Magnetococcus marinus MC-1: one gene and its partners. The main gene of each other region encodes a partner of the protein of the gene in region 2 in a complex. Links are inferred from orthologs where the notes say so. Each region holds a gene or a part of one and is shown on either strand. Other genes may lie near its edges. The genes, in order: pfkA, pnp and rny.

What was found.
Region 1: pnp (region 2) and pfkA share a complex: the UniProt entries of both Bacillus subtilis proteins name them as parts of the possible RNA degradosome complex. The link is inferred for Magnetococcus marinus MC-1 from one-to-one orthologs.
Region 3: pnp (region 2) and rny share a complex: the UniProt entries of both Bacillus subtilis proteins name them as parts of the possible RNA degradosome complex. The link is inferred for Magnetococcus marinus MC-1 from one-to-one orthologs.

The regions. Positions count from the first base shown.
Region 1 is NC_008576.1:3,781,291-3,787,213, forward strand. The notes cover bases 1,134-3,895. They hold pfkA (6-phosphofructokinase), read left to right. Parts: upstream 1,134-1,902; coding sequence 1,903-2,889; downstream 2,890-3,895. Other genes in these bases: MMC1_RS15485 (response regulator), read left to right, coding at 1,134-1,527; MMC1_RS15495 (multiheme c-type cytochrome), read left to right, coding at 3,284-3,895. Outside these bases: MMC1_RS22415 (hypothetical protein), read right to left, coding at 1-119; more of MMC1_RS15485, read left to right, coding at 424-1,133; more of MMC1_RS15495, read left to right, coding at 3,896-4,753; MMC1_RS15500 (response regulator), read right to left, coding at 4,893-5,546; MMC1_RS15505 (PilZ domain-containing protein), read left to right, coding at 5,714-5,923. UniProt on the Bacillus subtilis protein: Catalyzes the phosphorylation of D-fructose 6-phosphate to fructose 1,6-bisphosphate by ATP, the first committing step of glycolysis.
Region 2 is NC_008576.1:4,672,559-4,678,662, reverse strand. The notes cover bases 1,097-4,039. They hold pnp (polyribonucleotide nucleotidyltransferase), read left to right. Parts: upstream 1,097-1,486; coding sequence 1,487-3,592; downstream 3,593-4,039. Other genes in these bases: MMC1_RS19130 (tetratricopeptide repeat-containing sulfotransferase family protein), read right to left, coding at 3,836-4,039; rpsO (30S ribosomal protein S15), read left to right, coding at 1,141-1,410; truB (tRNA pseudouridine(55) synthase TruB), read left to right, coding at 1,097-1,110. In the rest of the region: 30S ribosome-binding factor RbfA, read left to right, coding at 1-148; more of truB, read left to right, coding at 151-1,096; more of MMC1_RS19130, read right to left, coding at 4,040-5,749. UniProt on the Bacillus subtilis protein: Involved in mRNA degradation. Catalyzes the phosphorolysis of single-stranded polyribonucleotides processively in the 3'- to 5'-direction. Necessary for competence development in Bacillus subtilis.
Region 3 is NC_008576.1:857,083-863,117, forward strand. Bases 2,137-5,010 are described here. They hold rny (ribonuclease Y), read left to right. Parts: upstream 2,137-2,735; coding sequence 2,736-4,286; downstream 4,287-5,010. Other genes in these bases: MMC1_RS03650 (5-formyltetrahydrofolate cyclo-ligase), read left to right, coding at 2,137-2,434; MMC1_RS03660 (hypothetical protein), read right to left, coding at 4,563-5,010. Outside these bases: MMC1_RS03635 (tetratricopeptide repeat protein), read left to right, coding at 1-396; MMC1_RS03640 (cell division protein ZapB), read left to right, coding at 886-1,128; MMC1_RS03645 (cell division protein ZapA), read left to right, coding at 1,193-1,477; more of MMC1_RS03650, read left to right, coding at 1,844-2,136; more of MMC1_RS03660, read right to left, coding at 5,011-5,213; MMC1_RS03665 (outer membrane lipoprotein-sorting protein), read left to right, coding at 5,462-6,035. UniProt on the Bacillus subtilis protein: Endoribonuclease that initiates mRNA decay. Initiates the decay of all SAM-dependent riboswitches, such as yitJ riboswitch. Involved in processing of the gapA operon mRNA, it cleaves between cggR and gapA.

The DNA of each region.
Region 1 (5,923 bases), 890 kb from region 2 along the record:
GGGACAAAGCGACGATAATCCTGCAAAATCTCAATAATCTTTAGATTTTTATGGTGTAAGGCTGCCCATGCGTGATCTCCTTGCTCAAACAGCGCCTCGGCACGGGGCGCCTTACCCACGCAAGAAACAGCCCGAGACCATCGCTTGCGCCCCCCCGCAAAGGGCCTTTAGCGCATATAAAAAACGCCACGGTCGACACCCAAGAAGCCTGCTTTGCATGCCGTCTTTCGCATACTTAAAACGATCTTGGGCGTACTTTTTTTTCCAAGGGCTCATGGCACGCCGCGCCACCCCCTTTACAGCAGCCAAGCGGACCACAACACGGCTTAAAGCGGTCCCTCCCCCTGTTTAAGAGATCCATTTGTTAAAGGGGGGGCCATTGCCACCCTTTTTTCCACCGTGTGAATACGGAGCTTTTCCGCCATGTACACCCTGTTAATCGCCGAGGATGACCACGCCTATGCGCTCATATTGGAGCATTTTTTACTAAGCCTTGGCCATAAGGTGCTCATTGCCAATAATGGAGAACAGGCGGTGGAGATGTTTAAGATCCATCAACCGGATCTTATCTTCATGGATGTGCTCATGCCCGCCATGGATGGTCACCAGGCAACGCGCGAAATACGCCGACTCACCTTGGGCGATCCCGTGCAGGTTCCTATTCTTTTTCTAACGGCTATCGAGAGTGAAAAGGTGCTGGCGGAGTGCCTGGAGTGTGGGGGGGATGATTTTATCAGCAAACCCTTTAGCACAACCACCCTCAAAGCCCGCCTAAATGCTTGGCTAAAAAAACGCCACATGTCCGAAGAGATGGCCCGCGACCATCGACATATTGCCCGCGTGGTAGAGAACTTACGTCGCGATACGCGCTATTATGGGGAAAATTTACGCACCATCACCTGCCCGATGGCGCAGGTGAGCGGCGACCTTATCCTCTCGGCCAAACGACATGATGGCACACAATTGATCGCGGTGGTGGATTTTACCGGTCATGGTTTAAGTGCGGCGATCTGTGGTCCCCTCATTAGTCACGCCTTTTACACCCATTTTCTCGCCCATATTGAGACCACCGCGTTGCTGTTCATACTCAACGAACTGTTATGCCATAAACTGCCTGAAGGTATGTTTATGGCTGCCCATTTTGTAGAACTTTCACCCGACCAGCGACAGATGCGGCTCTGGAATTTTGGCATGCCTGCATGCGTGCATATCGACGGGTCGCAAATCTTCCTCTATGGGAAACACCTTTTACCGATGGGCATCCATGAAATGACCCCTCAATCGATGGTCTGCACCGTGCAACCTATAAATAAGGGCAGTCGACTCTATCTTTTTTCCGATGGGGTAAACACATTGGTTGCCTACGACTCCGAAAGCCAATATATGGAGGATATTCATTGCTTTTTAAGGGCTTGTTTTGAGGAAGGGCAGACCCCTCCTCTGCCCGACCAGCCCACCTTATCTACGGGCTGCACGGCACCCATCAAGGATGATATCACCATTGCCGAGATCACCTTAACCGCGTAAGGATTTTAAGCGACACGCTTGCGCAGATCCCGCTTACAAACGCCGCACACCCAAACGATTCCGATTGCTCCTGCCTACCCTTGTGCAGACAACCGGCCCGCGTTGCGGCCACACCACCCATTGCCCCAATACCACACGTTCCACGCACTCCAGCACTCAATCCCCGACCCTTTCTAAAAATATTTTGATCTTCATAAAATAAAATGTTGCACCGCATCCCTGAGCGTTTCATCATCACCGGTGCGCTCAGCTCTCTACCGAGATCCCTTGGCCCATAAACGAAAATATTACCCACGCGCCACCAAGCCATCACACGACTGTGATAGGCTGTTCGGTTATCAGTGGTTTTATCGACAACCCATGAGGATACCCCCCATGTCCCAACCTAAGCCTATGAATACCATCGCGGTTATGACCAGTGGCGGCGATGCTCCAGGCATGAACAGCGCCATTCGTGCGGTGGTGCGTACCGCCATCGGTGCAGAGATGGAGGTACTGGGCATCCGCCGCGGCTACAGTGGCCTGCTGGAAGGGGATCTTATCCCCATGGATGCCGCCTCGGTGGGTAATATTCTACAAAAGGGTGGTACTGTGCTGGGCACCTCCCGCTGCGCGGAGTTTCTTAAACCGGAGATTCGCCAAGAAGCTGCCAATATTTTACGCCGTAAACATGTGGATGGCTTGGTCGTCATCGGTGGCAATGGCTCCTTTAATGGCGCCTACCAACTGCACCAAGAGCATGACATACCGGTGGTTGGCGTACCGGGTACCATTGATAATGATATCCAAGGTACCCACTACACCATCGGTTTTGACACGGCGGTGGAGACCGGGGTCTATGCGGTGGATAAAATCCGCGACACCGCCAATGCCCACGACCGTATTTTTTTGGTGGAGGTCATGGGGCGACATAGCCCCGCCATCGCCATCCATACCGGTGTCTGCACCGGGGCTGAACATGTGATTCACACCCCCGAAAATACCGACTATGACACCTTGGTCTCAGGGATCCGGCGGGGCCGTAAGCGGGGCAAAAACTCCTTTATTATCATCGTCGCTGAGGGGCAAGTTCCTGGTTCAGCCTATCAGGTGCAAAAGCATCTGGCGGACAATTATCAAATCGCCTCGCATGTGGCCATTTTGGGCCACCTGCAACGCGGCGGATCGCCCACCGCCCATGATCGCTTTATTGCCGCCAGCATGGGTTTTCACGCTGTCCAAGCCCTCAAAACCGGCGAAGTGGCCACGGTTACCGCTTGCCGTGACGGACGTATTCAGCTGGTCCCCTTACAAGAGTGTTTGGAAAAAAATGATGCCATCGACGCTTTCTCCTTAAACCTGACCCAGCAGTTGGCAATCTGACCCCCCACAGCCCCACGCTTGAGATCCCTAAAGCCCTCTTTTGGCACAGCCGAAAGAGGGCTTTTTTATAGGGCTTGGCCCACAACTTAGCCTGAAGTTATATTTGTATATATATTTTTAAGTTTTTGATTTTATAAGATTCCTTCTCATTCATAAAAAAAATAGCCCCATTTCCCATAAAATTCCACACTCTTGATACAGATCAAATCAAAGCCTCTGCTTTCTCTGTTAAGCAAGAACCACACTGTAAAATTAGGTACGGGGGGAACCCTGTCACCAATAAAGCATGCATGGCCGTCCATTGAGCAACCAGGCAGGGTATCACGCATAAACGGTGGTCAACGCGATTTCGGTTGGCCCGTGCAGGCCGCAAAAAAAACATGGGGGAAGAGCGATGAAATATGGGTTAAAAAAATTTTGGAGTGTGGTGGCGTTTGCGCTACTGCTCTTCACGGTAAGCCAGGCTGAGGCGGTCCGCCCTGCTGGCCAACCGGGTAAAGATTGGGGCGGACCAGAGAATGCCAAGTGTGCCGAATGCCACATGAAAGAGAGTCCTGGCCTGTGGAAGCAGTGGAATGAGAGCCAGCACGGTCAAAATGGCGTAGGCTGTTTGGATTGCCATAAAGCGGCAGAAAAAGATGTGGATGCTTTTGAGCACAAAGGGCAAAACATTGCTGTACTGGTAACCCCTAAGGATTGCGCCCAGTGCCATGCCACAGAGGTCAACGAGCAGCAGCGCTCTCACCACGCCAGCGCGGGTAAGATTTTGCACTCGCTGGACAACCTGCTGGGTGAGGTGGTTGGGGGACCTGCGGCGGTTAACGTGGGGTGTCGTCAGTGCCACGGCTCGGTGGTCAAGTTAGATGTCAAAAAGCGCCCCACCACCGACACTTGGCCCAATACCGGCATTGGCCGCATCAATCCCGATGGCAGCTTAGGTTCTTGCAGTGCCTGTCATGGTCGGCATAACTTCTCCCGTGCCCAAGCCCGGCATCCCGACACCTGCGGCAAGTGCCACATTGGCCCGGACCATCCCCAGTTGGAGGTCTACAACGAGTCTCAGCATGGCATTCAGTTCCGCGCCAACATTAACAAGATGAACCTGGGCTCCGACAAGTGGGAAGCAGGCATTGACTACACCGCCGCCCCCACCTGTTCCACCTGTCACATGAGCGCCGTTCCGGGTCGCCCCAAGACCCACGATGTGGGTGAGCGCATCTCCTGGAACCTGCGTTCCCCCATCTCCAACCGTATTAACCTCATCCGTTTGGACAACGGCACCTCGTTTGATTCCCCCGACGGCAAACCCTTGCCTAAGGTTGGGGATATGATTGAGGCCCGGGGCGGTAAAGTGATTGAGGTCATCACCTCTGAAGAGCGCCGTGGACGCATGCAGGATGTCTGCTTTGCCTGTCATGGTGAGCGTCTTGTCACCGGTCACTATAAGCAGTTGGATGACTTTGTTGAGCTCTACAACGAAAAGTTTGCCAACCCCATCAAGAATATCATGGCAGAGCTCAAAGCCAGCGGTAAGATCACCAAATCGCCCTTTGATGAAAAGATTGAGTGGATTTGGTGGGAAATTTGGCACCATGAGGGGCGTGTTGCACGCCATGGCGCCTCCATGATGGGACCCGACTATGCTTGGTGGCATGGCATGTATGAAGTGGCCAAACACACCTACTTTGAGTTTATTCCTGAGCTCAAGCATGTCGTGGGCGAGGAAGAGGCCAAGCGACTGCTGGAGAAGCACTTCAAACCCATTGCAGGGCATGACTGGTACTTCAATGGTATGAACAAAGAGGCCCTACAGAAGATCAACAAAGAGTACGAAAAGCGCTACGGCAAAGGCTCGGTCAACTAAGCCAAGCCGAATCATCAAAGGCGACCCTGCGGGGTCGCCTTTTTTTTTACACCATGCCCCTGTCAGAGAACGGGCAAACCCGTCACCGCATCGCCACAACCCCCTCCAGCACGCTGAAAGCTCGCTCTAGGCGGGCACCCTACTTATCCAACATATCCACCCAACTCGCAAACTCTTCCCCACTATGACCAAAATCTACCACCACGGTCTTTTCAGTCCGCACCACATTTTGGCGCTCCTGTTCTAAACGGTGCATAGAGGCTTCCAACTGCTGTTTCTCATCCTTTAACTTTTGGAGCGTCGCCTCCAGCGCCTGTTCATGGTTCCAACGTTCGCAACCATCCCGCGCCATCTGGTAGAGTTCCCCACGGGAGACCGGCTTTTTAATAAATTGCACGTCATGCTGCAATTGATCATGGATCTCATCCACAGAGTGATCACTGTAGGCCGAAACAATGTTAATATAGATATGCGCATCCAACGCCCGAATGCGCCGGGCAACCTCCAGCCCATCCATGCCCGGCGGCATGCGTATATCCACAAAAGCAACCGCAAAGGGGCGCTGCTGTTGCATGGCCCGTTCAACCTCTGCCACCCCATCCTGCCCTTGACTGACCGCAACCAATTCAAAGACTAACCTACTTACTTCACTCAGCGGGGGCTGGCTGGCGGATTCGTCGATAAACTGTTCCAAAAAACCCGGCTGCGTCGCCTGCGCCGAAAAAATGGCACGGTAGGCTTCCAACACCTCAGGGTTATCATCCATCACCAAAATTCTAGTATTAAAGGTCATCTTCGCCTCCCTACCCAAAAAACCAGACGCCTACATTGACATAATTACAGCTATTATGATGGGCCTCTGCTATACTTATCGCAAGCCATTTAGGGGTCAAGTCATGCGCCATTACATGGCAATGGCCACGTAGCTTAAGGCGCTTTTGTTGGAAGAGGGCGAAATAGATGTTCCAGGCCAAAGATGACGCCAAACGCCTGCAAACCACAGATCCACGAGAAATCGTTAAAATTTTCACCTCGGCCATGTTAGACGAGTCACATGTACACGTCCGTCTAGACCACGGCATGGTGGAATATTTTTCCCTGTTCCGCAGCTCAGCCGATGAGCTTGAGGCACTGCAAAGCGCCGATCACCTGACCCTAACCCCCCTTGAT
Region 2 (6,104 bases):
CAATGTCATTGCCAAGCGGTTAAAATTGCGGCATGCCCCGGAGTTACGCTTTGAGCTTGATCATGTGGCCGACTACAGTAAGCGTATTGATGAGCTATTGAATGGCTTGGAGATACCCCCAGCCGATGATAGCGACGAGACCCACTGATTATGGGGCGCAGACGTCGTAAAGGGGTGGTGATTCACGGTTGGTTGGCGATCCACAAGGAGCCTGGTTTAAGTTCCAGTCAGGTTGTGGAGCGGGTGATCCGCACCACCAAGGCCAATAAGGCCGGTCATGGGGGTACTTTGGATCCCTTTTCTGAGGGGGTTTTGCCCATTGCTTTGGGGGAGGCCACCAAGACCAGCGGTATGGTGCTGAATGGGGATAAAAGCTACCGTTGCTGGTTAAAGTTTGGCCAGGAGACCGACAGCGGCGATCTAACCGGCGTGCTGTTGGAAGAGCAAGGGCGGGTGCCTAGCGAGGCAGAGTTGCGGGCTGTGCTCCCGCAATTTATGGGTGAAATTGAACAGGTTCCCCCGGTTTTTTCGGCGCTTAGGGTAGACGGTGAGCGGGCTTATAAACGGGCCAGACGCGGAGAAGAGGTGCAATTGGCCTCGCGACGTGTTAGAATTGACCGCCTTGAACTGGTTGGATTTGAAGCAGATACCGCCGTTTTGGATGTAGCGTGTGGGAAAGGCACCTATATTCGCTCGCTGGGGGTGGACATTGCCCGGGCGCTGCATAGCCGGGCGCATCTGGTGCGTCTACTGCGTACCGGTACCATGGGTTTTGGCCTAAATGATGCTGTTACATTGGAACAATTGCGTGAAGCCTGTAGTGAGGGTAGGCTACAGGAGATTTTATACCCTGTTGACCGGGTGCTGGACGACATCCCGGCTCTACGGATGACAGGGAACGCTTGGTACCGCCTGCGCCAAGGGCAGGAGGTTGAGGTGGAGGATGCAGCAACCCCGGCGGGGATGGTGCGTTTGCAGGATCCCGACGGCCAGTTTGGCCTGCTGGGGGAGATCTCAGCGCAAGCTGATCTGCAAGGTTTGCGGCGGATTAAACCGACGCGGCTCTTTCATCTGGACGAGACACCAGGCAGTGACCCAACGGCCCAATGAAGGGCCAACAACTTAATCAAGGAGTGAACGATGTCGATTACTGCCGAGCGCAAACAAGAGCTGATTGCTGAATATGCGACCAAAGAGAATGATACCGGCTCCCCCGAGGTGCAGGTGGCCATTTTGACGGAGCGCATTAACAACTTGACCGATCATTTGCGTGGTCACAACAAAGATCACCATAGCCGTCGTGGTCTGCTGAAGATGGTTGGCCTGCGTCGCCGTCTGCTCTCATATGTTCAAAAAGAAGATCGTTCGCGCTATCAGGATCTGATTAAGCGTCTGGGTCTGCGTAAGTAACCTCGCCTTTACCGGGCTGTGCCCAACACAGCCCGGTAAAATCTATCTACCCCACCGTATAATCGGAAGGTTCTGTATGTTTAACATTCATACTAAGAGTGTTCAATTCGGCGAGAAAACCATCACGCTGGAAACGGGTCGTGTAGCCCGTCAAGCCAATGGTGCCGTCATGGTAACCTATGGTGATACCGTTGTGCTGGTCACGGCTGTGGCAGAGACCAGCATGCGTGCCGGTCAGGATTTTTTTCCCCTTAGCGTTCATTATCAAGAGAAATTTTGGGCTGCTGGTAAAATTCCTGGCGGCTTTATTAAGCGTGAAACCCGTCCTTCGGAACGTGAAGTATTAACTTCGCGTTTGATTGACCGTCCCATTCGTCCGCTGTTCCCCAAGGGTTTCATGAACGAGACCCAGGTGGTGGCTCAGGTGCTCTCTTATGATCCTGACTATCCGTCGGACATTGCCGCTTTGATCGGTTGTTCGGCAGCCTTGGCGCTGTCGGGTGTACCCTTCGAGGGTCCCATTGGTGGGGCGCGGGTGGGTTTTATTGATGGCAAGCCGGTACTCAACCCCACGGTTGATCAGTTGGCCGCAAGTCGTCTGGATCTGGTGGTTGCCGGTACCCGTAGTGCCGTGACCATGGTGGAGTCGGAAGTGGACTTCTTGAGCGAAGATGAGATGCTTGACTGCGTCATGTTTGCGCACGAGTCGTTTCAACCCGTGATTACCGCCATTGAAGAGTTGGTGGCAGAGGCTGGTAAGCCCCGCTGGGTGGTTGAGCCTGTGCAGGTCAATGAAGCGCTGCTGGCGGAGATGAACGACAAGTTTGCCGCACAAGTGACGGAGGCTTATGCCATTCCTGAGAAGATGGCCCGTTATGAGGCGGTGGCTCAGGTAAAGGCCGCTGCGATGGAGGCTTTGGGCACCATTGAAGTGGATGGTCAGAGCGTCAAGCGCAGCGAAGAGGTGGCCAGTCTGTTTAAAAAGATTGAGTCCCGCACACTGCGTCAAAATGTGTTGCAGGGCAAGCGTGTGGATGGTCGGGGTTTGACCGATATCCGTCCCATCGCCTGTGAGGTTAGCATTCTGCCCCGTGTGCATGGTACGGCGCTGTTTACCCGTGGTGAGACCCAGGCCATTGCGACGGTGACGTTGGGGACCTCCCGTGATGAGCAGATTGTGGAGACCCTCTCTGGCGAGTATCGGGACCGTTTTTATCTGAACTACACCTTCCCTCCCTACTGTGTGGGTGAAACTGGCCGTATGGGGGCGCCTGGCCGTCGCGAGATTGGTCATGGCAAGTTGGCGACCCGTGCGTTGACGGCCATTGTGCCTTCAGCGGAGGTTTTCCCTTACACGCTGCGTATTACCTCAGAGATTACCGAATCCAACGGCTCTTCTTCCATGGCGACGGTGTGTGGTGCGGTATTGGCGATGCAGGATGCTGGTGTGCCCATCAAGGCCCCGGTCGCTGGTATTGCCATGGGTTTGGTCAAAGAGGGTGATGCGTACGCGGTGCTGTCGGATATTTTGGGTGATGAAGATCACCTGGGCGACATGGATTTTAAAGTGGCGGGTAATGCCGACGGCATTACGGCGTTGCAGATGGACATTAAGATCACGGGGATTACCCGTGAGATTATGGCCAAAGCACTGGAACAGGCCCGTGCGGGTCGTTTGCACATCTTAGGTGAGATGGGCAAGGCCATGACCACCCATCGTGCTGAGATGTCGGCCTATGCGCCGCGCATTCACACCATGAAGATCCATCCGGACAAGATTCGTGAGGTGATTGGTTCTGGTGGTAAGGTGATCCGTAGCATTACCGAAGAGACCGGTTGTGCCATTGATATTGAGGATGATGGTACCATTCGCATTGCCTCCAGCGATCAGGCTTCGGCTGAGCAGGCGGTGAAGATTATCAAGTCCATTGTGGCCGAGGTGGAAAAGGGTCAGGTTTATGAGGGCAAGGTGGTACGTATTACCGACTTTGGTGCCTTTGTAAACATTCTGCCCAACAAGGATGGTTTGGTCCACATTAGCCAGTTAGCCAACCGTCGTGTGCAGAATGTGACGGATGTGGTGAAAGAGGGAGATGTGGTGACGGTTAAGGTACTGGATGTAGACCGTCAGGGTCGTGTGAAGTTGACTATGAAAGAGATGGAAGAGGGCGCTGCTGAGTAAACGCGGTGGTCTCTTGGTAGGATAAAAAAGGCCCGTCTGTGACGGGCCTTTTTTTATTAGGAAAAAGCGGCACCCTATTGGGGAAAGCAAGTACCGTCGAGAGGGCAGCTACACCCGTAGACGTAACGTGACGCTTATGGAAGAACGTGCTCAGGTGTGGCAAAGGTTGTGTGGCAAGCTAAGGCAATCGTCGCCAGTGTAGGGGCTAGCGAACCGCTGTGTGCCCGTGGTGCCGCTGCCTGCTCAAGATGCCGCAGGGTGGTTGGGCAACGTGGGGCTTTGGGGCTCGGTTAGAATCTGCTGTAGGCCATGCAGATGTTTTTCATAATTTTTCCATCGCTGTTTGGCGTGTTGATAGATGGGTTCCCGGACCTGCTGGCTGCTGGCGGTCTGCACGGAGCGACGGTTTTGGTGGTGGTTCATGCAGGCATCGTCCCAGGGCAGGCCCACAAATTCCAGCAGTTTTTTGACCTCGCTGGCGGGATCTTCCACCATCTTTTCGTAGACGACATCATGGATGGGCATGGGCAATACACGGTGCCAAAGGCGCATAAGATCGGCATAGGCGCGGTAGTAATGGGCGGTCTCTTCGAGGCTCTGCATAAAGCGCTGACCACGGGTAAAATTTTGAAAATAGATAGAGAGGCAGGTATCCCGTGGATCACGCACACTGTGGATGATGCGGGCATGGGGAAAGAGCGCCGCGATTACCCCCAGATAGAGAAAATTAAACAGTAATTTGTCGGTAATATGGGTGATGGTGGGGTCGTTGGGGGCATCACAACTGCTGCGTAGGGCATCAAGATACTCTTGCGCCATGGGTTGAGCTTGGTCCGGTTTTAATGCGGAAAAACAGTCTGGAAAAACCACTGTGGTGCCCAGCCGTTGGGGCATCTGGTGTAAGAGGTTGGCGATGTGGGGGCGTTCGCCGGTGGTGGCGACCTGGGGATGGGAGCCTAAAATTTGCTCGATCAGGGTTGAGCCCGAGCGAAACATGCCCACGATGAAGAGGGGAACCACGCCATCGCTGTGGTTGGGGACCAGGGTGGCTTGGGGGCGGTTAAAGAGGGTACGAATGCGGGCGATCAGGTCTATGTTGATGTGTAGATCGGTAAGCCCTTGGCTCTGATAACGACGGCGGTTGGCCTGTTGGTAGGCGGTAAAAGCGCGGTCATAGGCATGGCTTTGATCCAGCGCCCGACCGAGGGTGTAGAGCATGGCGATGCGTTCTTGCTCGACCATATCCGGGTGTTGCACCATCTGCTCCATGCGCTGGATCAGTTCGCTGTGGGGATCGCTCTGGCGCACCATTTGAGCGAGGCCGGTCAGAAAAAAGGGGTGTTCCGGGTGGTGTGCGACCCCCTCTTCAAACAGAGCTTGGGTGGCGGCAAAATCCCCAGAGGCCCGTAGCGCATTGGCGAGGTTGATTTGAATAAAAGCGGCATGGGGTTCGGCCTCCAGCCCCTGTTTGAAGGCGGCGATGGCTTCGTTTACCCGCCCATCCTCTAGGCGAGCCAGACCAATACTGTTATCAAAAGCGGCGGGGTGGTTGCTGAATTTACGCCCCTTTAAAAAATGCTGTTCGGCCAGCGCCCCATTCTGCCGCGCAAGTTCCAACTGCCCCAAACCGTGCCAACTGGCGGCGGATTGATCATTGAGGGCTAGGGCCTGTTGGTAGTGTATTTCGGCGGTGTGAAAATCTTTGTGCTCCCGCAGCGCATCGGCCAATTTGCGGTGCAGATCAGGATTTTCTGGTTGGGTGCTCAGCAGTAGCTGATAGTTGCGTATGGCATCGCTCCAGGTTTGTTGCGCGCTCTGTAGATCGGCCAGAGCCTCGCGCAGTGGGGCGTGTTCGGGATCTTTGCTTAGCCCCTCATGGAGAATACGTCCGGCGATGACAGGTTCTTGGAGCAGCAGCATGACCCGTCCCAAGAGATGGTAGACAGTGCTACTGTCGGGTAGCTGTTGCAGGGCCCGTTGTAACAGGGCGGCGGCCTCTTTAAAGTGGCTGGTACGTATAAGAATCTCACCCGCTAGGGTGAGCAGGGGTCCATGGTCAGGATTTTTTTGCAGTTGGGCTTGGCAGAGTTGCCAGGCTTGTGGCCACGCTTGGGCATCCATATGGGTCTGGATCTGTTGCAGAGGTAGTGGGGGCATGGGGGTATTCCTCATGAGGTACGACCGTGGTTATGGGCGGTGGGAATGATCCAGAGCATGCCCCTATGGTAGCGGGAAAGTTGCGCCAGGGGTAGTTGGCATCGCACAGGCCAAGGCGGTGCTTGTTAGGGGAGTGAAGGGTGTTTCAGTCACAGGTGGAGCGGCCTTAAATAGAAGGAACTCCAAAGTTGGTCATTAGGAAAGATAAACGGGTGAATGGGGGCATTTACAAAGATGCTGATCCATTAATACATTTAAATGAAACGTCCTTTGGACGTTTCATTTAAATTTTATCATACATAATAAGCTGAATCTACAAAATGACCGTACTGTGGAGAAATCGGAAAAACGCCTA
Region 3 (6,035 bases), 3.8 Mb from region 2 along the record:
GAACTACCCTATGCGGTAGAGGTGTATGGTTATGGTTGGGAAAATGATCCCGTGGTGGCTCCCTATTATAAAGGGGTCGCCCAACAAGGCATGCACCTGGTGCAGATCTATAATGAGGCGAAATATGCGCTCTCTCCCCAAGCGCACTTGGTGAACAGTCAACGCACGGTTGAGATTGCCGCTTGCGGTGCGATACCTGTATTAAATGATCATCGGCAGTTTGCTGACCTCCCCCACTGGGATGAGCATATGCTTTTTTATAAGACTAAAGCGGATATGCGACAGCTTTTTAGCCAAAGCCCGCTGCATGATCCCTATGAAATGGCCCTTTCCTACAGTTACGAGAGCTTCGCCCAGCGGATTTTAGAGGATGCCGGGCTCGCTTCAGTGCGTTGAAAAAGGGAGGGGAAAACCCTGAAAAGGGGGCCGATTTAGCTTGACTTTCGCCTTGCATGCAGTTTCGTTGCGAATATACGGAAAAGCGGTACCCTAAAGGGGTTTGGGTGCTTGACAGGGCTTTTTCATAGCGCTTAATATTTGAGTAAGCGTTGATCCCGTGCAGGGGCTTCTAGCGTTGGCGGGTTAAACGGTCAACGGGAAGTGGCCTAGTTTGGTGCCCTCCTAGTTTGGTGCCCTCCTAGTTTGGTGCTCATTGGGTGCCAAATTGAGTAGGTTGTTGGATGGATCGCTTGGATGTTGTCTTTGGAGCATAACTGGCTGGGCAGTCGTGTAGAGCTCAGGGCCCGTTGGGCGTTTGCCATGGGCTGGCTTTGACGATTTAGCATGGCGTCATCTGTGTGGCTCAGTTGGGTGATAGGCTATACCGGTTTTTTTCGGGTTCTGACAGTTTTGGTGGCGACCATGACCGCATGGTGGAGGAAATAGATGGATCAGGAGCTCCTGGGCGCTCTGGAAGAGCGTTGGAACGCGCTGGCCGAAACTGTCCGGACGCTAAAAGGTGAAAACCAAGCCCTGAGAGAGAGGGTGCGGGAACGGGAAGAGCAGCTGGCGCGCGTTGGTGAAGTGACCGCCAAGCTGAAACACAAGGTTGAAGGTTTGCAACAAGATCGCAATCAAACTATGGGCCGTATTGAGGGTCTGCTCTCCCGCTTTGAGGATCATGACTAAACCAGAATGGTTTATTTAAACGTGCTCCAGACAGGCGGAACAGGTAGAATAGAGGGCAAAATCCATGGCAGATATGGTTGAAGTAACGATTCTGGGGCAGCACTTTAAGCTGCGTACCGATACTGGCAACGATTATGTACATGAGCTGGCAGAGTATGTGGAGAGCTTGGTAGAGGAGTTGCGACGTAACTCCCGCTCGGCCTCCACCGACCGGGTGGCTTTGATGGCGGCTTTGCAGATTGCTGACCGCTATTTTCAGCTACGCCAGCGCACGGAAGGCAATAAAGAGTTGGCCAATGGCCGTATCCAGCGTCTCATCGAGGCGACGGATCGGGTGCTGGCTGAGTAATCCAATCCCCTGGGGTATGCGTGAGGAGTACAGTCTTCCTGAGCCGATAATTCTGAACCCGGGTGGCCGGCACTGACCGTGGAGCGAGAACCTCTTGTGGTTCACCAGAAGCGGTTACCAGGCTGCCAATCTAGACGAACGGGTTCAAGAAGCTTGTCTCTAACGGTACTTTGGGGGTATGGGATTGTATCTAAGGCCAACGGGTGCAGGGTGACTCTGTTCACCACCTGCATCGGTATGGGCCTATTGGCGGGTTTGGTTATGCTGCCGCAAAAGTGCTCTGTTGTCTATCATGTCCTGAATATGCCCGCCTTTCTCTCTCCATGGTTATCTCTTTCTCTTTAATTCAGTGGGACTTTGTGGTTCGTGCGTGACGAAAAAAAAGAGGCGCTGCGCAAAACGCTGCTGGCTTGGCGTGGTGCCCTTGATCCAGCGTGGCGTGCATCTGCCAATGCGGCGGCGGTGGCCCATTTGCTGAGCCATGCTTGGCTTGGGCAAGCTGAGCGGGTGGCGCTCTACTGTGCCATACGGGGTGAGTTGGACCCGGCCCCGCTGTTGGCCCCGTTGTGGCAGATGGGTAAAATACTCTATCTACCACGGTTGGAAGCTGGTGCGTCGCAGATTCGTTTTGCACGTCACCAGCAGGGGGAGGTTTGGCAGCGGGGGCCGTTTGGTATACCCCAGCCCGGTCCCGATAGGGCGCAGATAGAGCCTGGGGCGGTGGATCTCATGCTGGTGCCGCTGGTGGGGTTTGACGCACAGGGTGGGCGGTTGGGCTATGGGGGTGGTTTTTATGACCGTACCCTGGCCGGTCAGCGCCCCAAGTTATTGGTGGGGTTGGGTTTTGCGGGGCAACAGGTTGAACATCTGCCACGGGCTGACCATGATATCCCGTTGGATGCGGTGGTGACCGAAACAGGTTGGTGTTTTTTTGGCGAGGGATACGGCACTCGCTAGGCCAAATGGGCCTGATTCTAATGGCCGGTTGATAGTCTTTTAACGATGACCAAGCTCGCTCTGTTGGGGCGTGTTGTTTCTGTGAGATGGGTTGTTTTACCTTTTCGCTAGCGCTTGGCCACGGTACACAAAGTGCGTCTACTGCTTGGGTTATGGGGATGCATGGTGCCGTGTGGGGCGTGTGAGGGGTTACGCCCCAGATCGTGAATTCCGTGAAGTGTACCCGTGGTTTTTGGTACAACAATGGAGGCATGGACGATACCCTCTGGTCAGGGTTGGTTTTGTTTGGAGAGAACGGTTTATGGATATTCTTCTGTTGATGGTCGGCTTGCTGCTGGGGGCGGGCGGTGTCTTTGTGATGCTGCGCAATCAGAGCAATCAGGCCCTGGTTGAGCGGGATGCCCGCATCGATCTGTTGCAGAAACAAGCCCAAGAGCAGGTCAGAAATGCCGCCAAAGAGGTGGAGCTGGCCATGAAGGGTGAACGCATACAGATTCGTGAAGAGTTGGAATCTGAACTCAGAAGCCGCCGGGAAGAGGTGGATAGCCACCAAGTGCGCTTAGATAAACGTGAAAGCCAGTTGGATCGCAAGATTGAGCAGGTGGATAGACGGGATCAGGAGCTGGACCAACGGCGTGGTCAGTTGGATAAAGAGCAGAAAAAGGTTGAAGAACGGCAGCAGCACTTTGAGCGGTTGATTGTGGATGCGGATAAAAAGCTCGAAGAGATTGCTGGGCTTACGCGGGATGAGGCGAAAAGTCGCATTCAAGCTGAACTGGTGGATCGAGCAAGGCATGAGGCGTCGCGCCAGCTCAAGCAAATTGAGGATGATACCCGCGCCCAAGCGCAAAAGAAGGCACAAGAGGTTATTTGTAGTGCCATTCAACGGTTTGCCGGTGAGTTTGTGGTGGATCGCACGGTTTCGGTGGTGCAGTTGCCCACCGATGAGATGAAAGGACGCATCATTGGCCGTGAGGGACGCAACATTCGGGCTTTGGAGGCCGCCACGGGTTGCGACCTGATTATTGATGACACCCCAGAAGCAGTGGTTATCTCTGGTTTTAACCCGGTACGTCGTCAGGTGGCGCGTCGCGCTTTGGAAGAGCTGGTGGGGGATGGACGTATTCACCCGGCCCGCATTGAAGAGGTGGTGCGCAAGGCGCGTAAGGTGGTGAGTCAGGAGATCCGTGAAGCAGGGGAGCAAGCGGTCTACGATGTGGGTATCAGCAATATGCACCCGGAGATTATCAAGCTGCTGGGGACTTTAAAATTTCGCACCTCGTATACGCAAAATGTGCTGGCCCACTCGGTGGAGGTGGCCCACTTTGCCGGGATTATGGCCGAAGAGATGGGTTTGGATGGCAAGTTGGCGCGGCGCTGTGGCCTGTTGCATGACATCGGCAAAGCGGTGGACCATGATAATCCGGGCAGTCACGCGGTGTTGGGTGGTGAGCTGTGTAAAAAATATAAAGAGGATGACACCGTTACTAATGCGGTGTGGTCGCACCATTTTGATATTGAGCCCAACTCGGTGTATGGGCCATTGACCAATGCGGCGGACGCCCTATCGGCGGCCCGCCCAGGGGCGCGTCGTGAGAATGTGGAGACCTATATTCGACGTTTGGAAGAGTTGGAGCGCATTGCCACCGAGTTTAAAGGGGTGGAGAAGGCGTATGCCATTCAGGCCGGGCGTGAGTTGCGGGTGATGGTTGCCTATGATCGGGTGAATGACGAGGGTTCGATGCTGTTAGCCCGTGAGATTGCCCAACAGGTCGAGTCGGAGATGACCTATCCCGGTGAGATCAAGGTAACGGTGATTCGGGAGATGCGGGCCTCGGAGATTGCTCGATAGGGTTGGGTTGGGGTAGAGCCGTGCCGGTTTGCCCCATGTTGATGCCCTGTTGCCGTAGCGTAAATCTAGCAGCACTCTGTTAAGAAGGCCCTCATCATGTGGTGGGGGCCTTTTTTATAGGGTGTGGTGTGCGTCACGTGTAGAGAAGAGCACTTTGCTGTAAAGAGCGCACAGCGTTACCCTGGGGGCTGTGGTGTTGTAGGGCATGTGTGTAGGGCTGCGGTCTGTAGGGTAAACGCAGCTGTAGGGGGTAAGGGCGCGTGCCGGAACAGAAGGCTAAATGGCGGTATGTTCTTTGTGGGCTTTTTGCACCTGTTCACGAAAGCGGGTGATGGTGGCGATGACCTCCTCTTCCATAGGGGGGAGGTCGCCGTAGATCCAGCTCTCTTGCGCGGTGTTAAAGACATATTTTTGGCAAGGGCCGCTAAAGGGACCCTTGGCCGGATCGCCTTCCTGAAAGGTATGCATATAGAGGCGCAGGAAGGGATTTCTTGGGTGATAGCCTAAAATCGTTTGGCAGTTACCAATGGTAATGGCACGGTAGCAACGATCCCGGATGCCACTCTGGATAATGCAGCGGGTAAGCTCGTCGTAATAGTCGAGAAGGTTGAGTTCAACCAGCTGGCGACGCTGGTGGCGACAGAGGCGGTGAATATCCCCGGCGGGGAAAAGGCCTCGATACTGTGTGTAGCGGCGGCAATTACAGCGTAGCGCGTGCAGGTTAATGCTATAGATTTGGTCGGCTTTACTATGGCTGGAAACCGCGATGGTACGGTCAAATTCAGCAGGCAGGGTGGGGATGGTGTAGGGGCGGCAAAGCCCCATGTTTTTGATGACACGCTGGCGCCGATACCAAGGGCGCAGGATCAACTTATAGAGCAAAAACCAGAGGGTCAGGGTTGTTGCTAGGATGGCAAAGGTTTGCATAAGTTCGTGTTCGTCTGGTTTTTAAAAAATGGAACGATGCAGGGCTCGGTAAGGAGGGGCCTTAGGCATCCTTATCTGTAATGAATGGCCGCCCCTGCGGTTTTTTTATTGTCGTCTAGCTTATGTTAGCCGATTGTAGAAGAAGGACATAGGGTTCATGATGCGTGGCACCGCTAGGTTAGTGTCAAAATGGCATATAAAAGTTGCGGAAAGCAAGCCACAGAGTTGTTAAAAAGGGATGGTCGGCGATGAAAAAGCGGTTTGGGGTTGAAGGGTTGTGGCTGGCACTCATGATGTTTGTGGTGCCGGCCTTTGCAGAACCCACTGCCGAGGAGCGTTTGCGGGAGGTGGTTGGTATGTTGCAGCCTTCCCCCTGTGAATATTATTGGAATATTGATACCACCCGTACCCATGAGACCAAAAAGGGGGTCTTTACCGTCGCCTACATGGCCAAGTTAAGCGCGGACCAGTGGGCGGTGTTAATTGCCGCGCCCGATATGCTCAAGGGACGGGCCTTGTTGCGTCAGGGTGCGCACTACTGGACCCGCAATCCAGGGGAGCTGCAAAACCGCGAAATGCGGCCCAACCAAACCTTTTTGGGGGGGATCTTGACCAATAAAGATCTGTTCCCCTTGATTTTGGAACAGAGCCATGCCGAGGTGGTGAGTGATGAGCGGCAAGCGCGAAAAGAAGAGAAACAAAAGGCTCTGTCGGAATATGATAAAATTGTGCAAAATGAGCGATTTGGAATTATGTTAGAGACGGGGCATCTGCGAATTAAAGACCGTTCTGGGGATGGGGTGCTGGCGGTGGGTGAAGCCC